DNA from 2 places in the Kitasatospora sp. NPDC086801 genome. Region 1 is predicted to be linked to the other one. Evidence: riboswitches for the same ligand, from Rfam matches in the RefSeq annotation. Region 1 holds a riboswitch; the other holds the start of a gene.

Region 1 (3,305 bases):
CGCCGCGGTACTCGGCGCCGGCCACGGTGGCGAGGTCGCCGCGCAGCTGGTTGAGCTGGTCCTGGGCGACGGCGATGTCGCCCTGGAGGATGGTCGTCTCGCCCTGGAGCCGCTGCTGCGCCTCCTGGGCGGCGTTGTACTTCTCGGACGCCTGCTCGGCCTCGCCGTAGAGCTGCTCCACCTGCGCCTTGACGTCCTTGCGGGCGGGCGTGTCCGGCGGGCCGGGGGCGGCCTGGGCGCTGCCGCCCGTCGTCACGCCCAGGGCGGTGGTGGCGGCCGCGGTCAGCACCAGCGCACGGGCGAACAGTTGGGAACGGCGGTGCACGGGCATGGCGGCAGCGGCTCCAATCCGGCGGCGGGGCCCCGCCGCCGCACCAACGCGGGCGGCCCTGGAAGCGGAGTCCGGTGGCAGACGTTAGCGAGTCCGGGCAACCGAGTCCAAACCCCTACCAACCCGAATATTTGGCCCGCAATCGGACATCCGTCCGGGACGCCGGAAAAGCCGCAGGCCCGGCCTTCCGTGAGGGAAGGCCGGGCCTGGGAGGGCCTGAGCGGGGATCAGACCCGCACGATGGAGGCCAGCGGCATGTTGCTGACCGCCTCGTAGCGGACCGACGCGCCCGGCTTGGGCGCGTGCAGCACCTGGCCGTTGCCCGCGTAGATGCCGACGTGGTGGGCGTCCCCGTAGAAGATCAGCAGGTCGCCGGGCTGCGCCTGGGAGAGGTCGGAGCCGATCCGGGTACCGGCGTGGGCCTGCTCCTGCGAGGTGCGCGGCAGCGACACGTCGACCTGGTTGAACGCCCAGACCATCAGGCCCGAGCAGTCGAAGGAGCCGGGGCCGGAGGCGCCGTAGACGTACGGGCTGCCGATCTTGGAGGCCGCGATGGACAGCGCCGCGGCGCCGCGCGAGCTGCCGGCGCTCGGCTTGGTGACCGGCGCGGCGGGGGCCTGCGACGCGCTCAGGTCGGTGCGGCTGCTGTCGCGGGAGGAGCGGTCGGCGGCCTGCTGGGCCGCCGCCTGCTGCTGGGCGGCCTTCGCGGCGGCGTCGGCCTTCGTCTTGGCCTCGGCGGCGGCCTTCTCCTCGGCCGCGCGAATCGCCTGGCGCTCCTGCTCGGACAGGGTGTTGAAGAGGTCCTGCGCGGCCTTGAGCTTGCCCTGGACCTCGTCCTTGGCGCTCTTCAGCTGCTGGGTGGTGGTCTCCATCTCGGAGAGCTTGCCCTGGGCCTCGTTGCGCACCTGGTCGAGCTTGCGCTGCTCGTCCTGGAGCTGCTTGAGCTGGCCCTTCTGGGTGCCACCGGCCTGGTTCAGCGTGTCGGCCTGGCTCAGGAAGGTGTCCGGGCTGGCGGAGAACATCAGCTGGACGGTCTGGGATATGCCGCCGTTGCGGTACTGCTCGCCAGCGATCTCGGCCAGGCCGCCCTGCAGGTCGGTCACCTGTCCCTGCTGCCGCGCCACCTGGTCCTGCAGGTCGGTGACCTGCTTCTGCAGCTGCTGCTGCTTCTCCTGGGCGGCGTTGAGCTTCTCGGTCGCGACCTCGGCCTGCTCGTTGAGCTGGTCGACCTGCTCCTTGACCTGGTCCTTGGTCGGCTGCGGGTCGGCGTGGGCGCCGGACTGCGCGGACAGCGCGACGGCTGCGGCGGCGAAACCGGTCATGATCGAGACCCGGGTGCGACTCGCGGGCTTGGGACGACGATGGGACGCCACGAAGGCGGACTCCTTCTTCCTGCGACCGCCTACCGGGTGAGCTGACGGGTTCGGGCCGGAAGCATGCCCTACGACGCCTCACGGCCGTTCCACCGGCCGACCTGGCGCCGATTCACCCCGGAGGAACGTGGTTCCCCGGCTCCGTTCGACAGCGCCCCCGATTGCTGGGCTCCCCGTCGGGCAGGCACTCGGCCAGCCCCGCTGCGTCACGAACTCGACGGAAACCACCGCCGCCACCCTGGCTGGGCGATCGACAGTGCGGTGGTTCGGTGCATGACCCTAGTAACTGAACCGTGATCCGTTCAAATCCTTGTCAGAAAAAAGACGGAAGAAGACCAAAGTTCTTTTGTGAATATGACACATAGTGATCACCGTCGCACGCAAAGCTGATCAGTCTTCACCGGGGCTCGTCGAGCGGGCGAAAACCGAACGCCACCCCCCGGTCGGAGGGTGGCGCGGATCACAGGCCCGGCGGGGCCCTTCGGGCGTGTCGGACCGTCAGACCCGGCGGATCGTGTTGATCTTCATCGCGTCCGCCTTCATCACCTTCACCACGTCGCCGGTGTGCGGCGCGTGCACCACCATGCCGTTGCCGATGTACATCCCGACGTGGTGCCGGTCGGAGCCGTAGATGACCAGGTCGCCCGGCTGGGCCTGGTCCAGCGTGACGGCGGTGCCGACGTTGCCCTGCTCCTGCGAGGTGCGCGGCAGCGAGACGCCGGCCTGGCCGTACGCCCAGACCATCAGGCCCGAGCAGTCGAAGGTGGTCGAGCCGGTGGCGCCCCACACGTACGGCGAACCCTGCTTGCTCATCGCCTTGGCGACGGCCACGCCCGCGTAGCCGCCGGCCTGCGGGAGGCTGCCGAGGTCCGTGCGCTCGCTGCCGCGCGAGGCGCGGTCGTCCTGCTGCTGCTGGGCGCGCAGCGCGGCGCGGTCGGAGGCGCTGAGCGAGTTCAGCAGGTCCTGCGCGGCCTTGAGCTTCTGGTTGACGTCCGTCTTGGCCTGGTTCAGGTCCTTGGTGGTGGAGTCGAGCGAGGCCAGGACGGCGGCGGCCTCGGACTTCTCCTGGTCCAGCCGGCGCTGCTGGTCCAGCAGGCCCTTGAGCGCCTCGGACTCGCTGGTGCTGGCCTGCTGGACGCTGGAGGCCTTCTCCAGGTAGCCGGACGGGTCGGAGGAGAGCATCAGCTGGACGGACGGGTCGATGCCGCCGGTGCGGTACTGCTCGCCCGCCACCCCGGCCAGACCGGTCTGGAGCTGGGTCATCTCGTCCTGGCTGCGGGCCACCTGGTCCTGCAACTGGTCGGACTGCTTGCGGAGCTGGTCGGCCCGCTCCTTGGCGCCGTTGTACTTCTCCGCCGCCTGCTCCTGCTCCTGCTGGAGCTGGTCGATCTGCGCCTTGACGTCGGCCTTGTTCGGCTGGGGCGCGGCGTGCGCGGCGACCTGCGCGGAGAGGGCGACCGCGGTCGCCGCGGCAGCGGTGAGCACGGAGACCCGGGCGCGGCTCGGCTGCTTGGGACGGCGATGGGAGGCCAAGGGAATTGCTCCTTCTTCCATCGGCCTCACCCGATCAGGTGAGAATCCGGAAAATAGGTTTGACGCCA
Region 2 (3,305 bases), on a different contig from region 1:
CACGCCCTTGAGGGTGTGGTAGACCTCGACGCCCCAGCGGACGGCCTCGGAGAAGGACTCCGCGCCGATCGGGGCGATCATGAACTCCTGGATGTCGACGTTGGAGTCCGCGTGCGAACCGCCGTTGAGGATGTTCATCATCGGAACGGGCAGCACGTGCGCGTTCGGGCCGCCCAGGTAGCGGAACAGCGGCAGGTCGCTGGCCTCGGAGGCGGCGTGCGCCACGGCCAGCGAGACGCCCAGGATCGCGTTGGCGCCGAGCGAGGACTTGTCCGGGGTGGCGTCCAGGTCGAGCATGGCCTGGTCGATCAGGCGCTGCTCGGTGGCGTCGTAGCCGACCAGCTCCGGGCCGATCTGCTCGATGACGGCCAGGACGGCCTTCTCCACGCCCTTGCCGAAGTAGCGGTTCTTGTCACCGTCGCGCAGTTCGAGCGCCTCGAAGGCGCCGGTGGAGGCACCCGACGGGACAGCGGCACGGCCGGTGCTGCCGTCGTCGAGGCCGACCTCGACCTCGACCGTGGGGTTGCCACGCGAGTCGAGGATCTCACGGGCTACGACGACATCGATGGACGGCACGAGGCATCTCCTTGCGGAAGCAGGGTCCGGCTGACGTTGGGTGCTGCCGGCGGGACGATTGCGGAGTCGTTACGACCAGAGCCTAACCGCCCCGGCCCCCGGGGCCGCGCTGGCCTCGGCCCCGTCTCAGCGTGTGGCCCGGCTACCCACCGGTAGTTCACCTGCTTGCCCGATCGAAGCGGGCGAATACGGGGGAATGCGGGCGAAGGGGGACGGGTCCCGTCCCCCTTCGCCCGCCGGGCCCGGGCCGTTCAGGGCCCGGGCCGCTCAGCCGAGGTGCAGCACCTGGCCGGGCATGATCAGGTCGGGGTTGCCGCCGACGGTGCCGCGGTTGCCGTCGTACACCGACTGCCAGCCGCCGGAAACGCCCTGGGCGGTGGCGATGGTCGACAGCGTGTCGCCGGCCCGGACGGTGTAGTCGTGACCGCCCTGCGCGGCGGCGGGCTGCGCGACCGGGGCGGACTGCGCGGGCTGCGCGGCGCGGGGCGCGGACTGCGGCTGGGCGGCGGCCTGGCCCGCGTACTGCTGGTAGACGTTCTGGTGGCTGGTCCAGTACCAGGCGCCGTTGCTCTGGTACCAGTACACCTTCGTGTCGGCGTCCCAGCCGGCCTTGCCGGAGAAGCCCTGCGGCTGCGTCTGCTGCGGGGCCTGCTGGGCCTGCGGCTGGGCGGCCGGCTTCGGGGCGGCCTGCCGCACCGGCTGCTGGGCGGGCTTCGGGGCCTGCGCCTGCTGGGTCGGCTTGGCGGCGGGCTGCTTGGCGGGCTTGGCGTCCGAGGAGGTGTCCACGGAGGCCGGGGCGCCGCCCTTGCTCAGACCGGCCTTCTGCGAGCAGACCGGCCAGGCGCCGGGGCCCTGCGCGGCCAGCACCTTCTCGGCGACCGAGATCTGCTGCGCCTTGCTGGCCTGGTTGGCCTGCGCGGCGTAGGAGGTGCCGCCGTACGCCTTCCAGGTGCTGGGGGTGAACTGCAGGCCGCCGGAGAAGCCGTTGCCGGTGTTGATGCTCCAGTTGCCGCCGCTCTCGCACTGGGCGACGGCGTCCCAGGTGGAGGCGGGGGCGGCGGAGGCGCCGGTGGCGGTGAGGAGCGGCATCGCGAGTCCGACGCCGGCCACACCGGCGACGGCGATGGCCTTCTCGGCCTGGGTGCGACGACGGTGACGGCCAGTTCCAACGAACAGCATGAAGAGGTCCCTCTCCGCACGCCTGCGAGGTGAGCTGTCGGGTTCGGACCGGGAGGTGGCCCGGCCGCCGAAAGCGGAAACGATTCCGCTCGGGCGGCTTCACCCCAAGCCGTCGGGGAACGGCAACAAACCTGGTTCCCCCGCCCCTGCCCAGGGTCTGGTCGGTTTCCCGTGACGCGGCGGGCAGGATTCGGCGTTCCGCGCACGAGGTCCGCAGCTGCGAACTCCAGGGAGAGTAGACAGATCCTCAGACCAATCACAAGCTCATATCGCCGATATCACACACAAATTACGGCGCGTGGTCAATCGCCTACCAACGGCGGCGGTATGTCCGGATTGATGCTGGTTCAGACTCTCCTCCACGGGTGATCGGAGACGTCCAGTCAGCGTGTCGGAGCGTCGACCGGCGCGACCGGAGGTGCGTGCGGGGACCGGCTCTCGGGACTGAATTCGACCGGGAGTTCCCGCAGCCCACGCATGATCAGGCCACCCCGCCACCGCAGATTCTCCGGACTTTCCGCGAGCCGCAGATCCGGCAGCCGGGAAAGCAGCGTGGCCAGTGCACTCCGCCCCTCCAGGCGGGCCAGCGGAGCGCCGATGCAGTAGTGGATCCCGTGGCCGAAACCCAGGTGCGGATTGTCCGTCCGGGCCAGGTCCAGGGTGTTCTCGTCCGCGAACCTGGCCGGATCGCGATCCGCCGCGGCCAGCACCACCAGCACCGGATCACCCACCGGGATGTCCACCCCGCCGATCGACAGCGGCCGCGTCGCGAAACGCCACGTCGCCAGCTCCACCGGCCCGTCGTAGCGCAGGAGTTCCTCGATCCCGGTCTCCAGCAGCGCCGTCTCGCCGCGCGCCACCGACTCCTGCAACAGCCCGCGCTGCTCCGGGTTGCGCAGCAGCGCGTACGTGCCGTTGCCGATCAGGTTGACGGTCGTCTCGAACCCCGCGAACAGGAGGATGAACGCCATCGCGGCGGCCTCGTTCTCGTTGAGGTGCTCGCCGTGGTCGCTCGCCCGGATCAGGCCCGAGATCAGGTCCTCGCCCGGATCCGCCCGCTTGCGGTGGATCAGCTCCAGCAGGTACGCCCGCATCCGCTTCACCGCCCGCCCCACACCGCCGCGTTGGCCGCCGCCGTGCCGGATCATCATCCCGGCCCAGTCCCGGAAGTCGTCCTGGTCCTCGGCCGGCACGCCCAGCAGGTCGCAGATCGCGTAGATGGGGAGCGGGAACGCGAACTCGTGGATCAGGTCCGCCGAACCGCGCTGCGCGAAGCCGTCGATCAGCCGGTCCGTGAGCTGCTGCACCCTCGGCTCGAACTCCGCCACCCGGCGCGGTGTGAACGCCTTCGACACCAGCCGGCGCAGCCGGGTGTGGTCCGGCGGGTCGATGTTCAGCAGATGCGTCATCAAGTCCGCCTGGCGCTCCCCCGGAATCCCCACCCGCCCGGTGCGGTGCGCCTGCTCGCTGTGGTGCGCCGGATTCTTCGACAGCCTGCCGTCCGCCAGCGCCTGCCGCGCGTCCGCGTAGCGGGTCACCAGCCAGGCCTC

The links. Region 1 has a riboswitch for cyclic di-AMP ahead of ACIPLC_RS08760 (NlpC/P60 family protein). Riboswitches for the same ligand answer to the same signal wherever they lie in the genome.
Region 2: it holds a riboswitch for cyclic di-AMP, as region 1 does, so the genes downstream of both, ACIPLC_RS29990 (transglycosylase family protein) here and ACIPLC_RS08760 (NlpC/P60 family protein) in region 1, are expected to answer to the same signal.

Annotation. Positions count from the first base shown of each region.
Region 1 covers NZ_JBIVAX010000005.1:58,495-61,799, reverse strand. Annotated here, with positions in the region: gene ACIPLC_RS08765 (NlpC/P60 family protein) at 1-331, opposite strand, end outside; gene ACIPLC_RS08760 (NlpC/P60 family protein) at 559-1,704, opposite strand; cyclic di-AMP (ydaO/yuaA leader) riboswitch at 1,715-1,868, opposite strand; gene ACIPLC_RS08755 (NlpC/P60 family protein) at 2,203-3,237, opposite strand.
Region 2 covers NZ_JBIVAX010000038.1:74,460-77,764, reverse strand. Annotated here, with positions in the region: gene eno (phosphopyruvate hydratase) at 1-576, opposite strand, end outside; gene ACIPLC_RS29990 (transglycosylase family protein) at 844-1,755, opposite strand; cyclic di-AMP (ydaO/yuaA leader) riboswitch at 1,761-1,928, opposite strand; gene ACIPLC_RS29985 (cytochrome P450) at 2,139-3,305, opposite strand, start outside.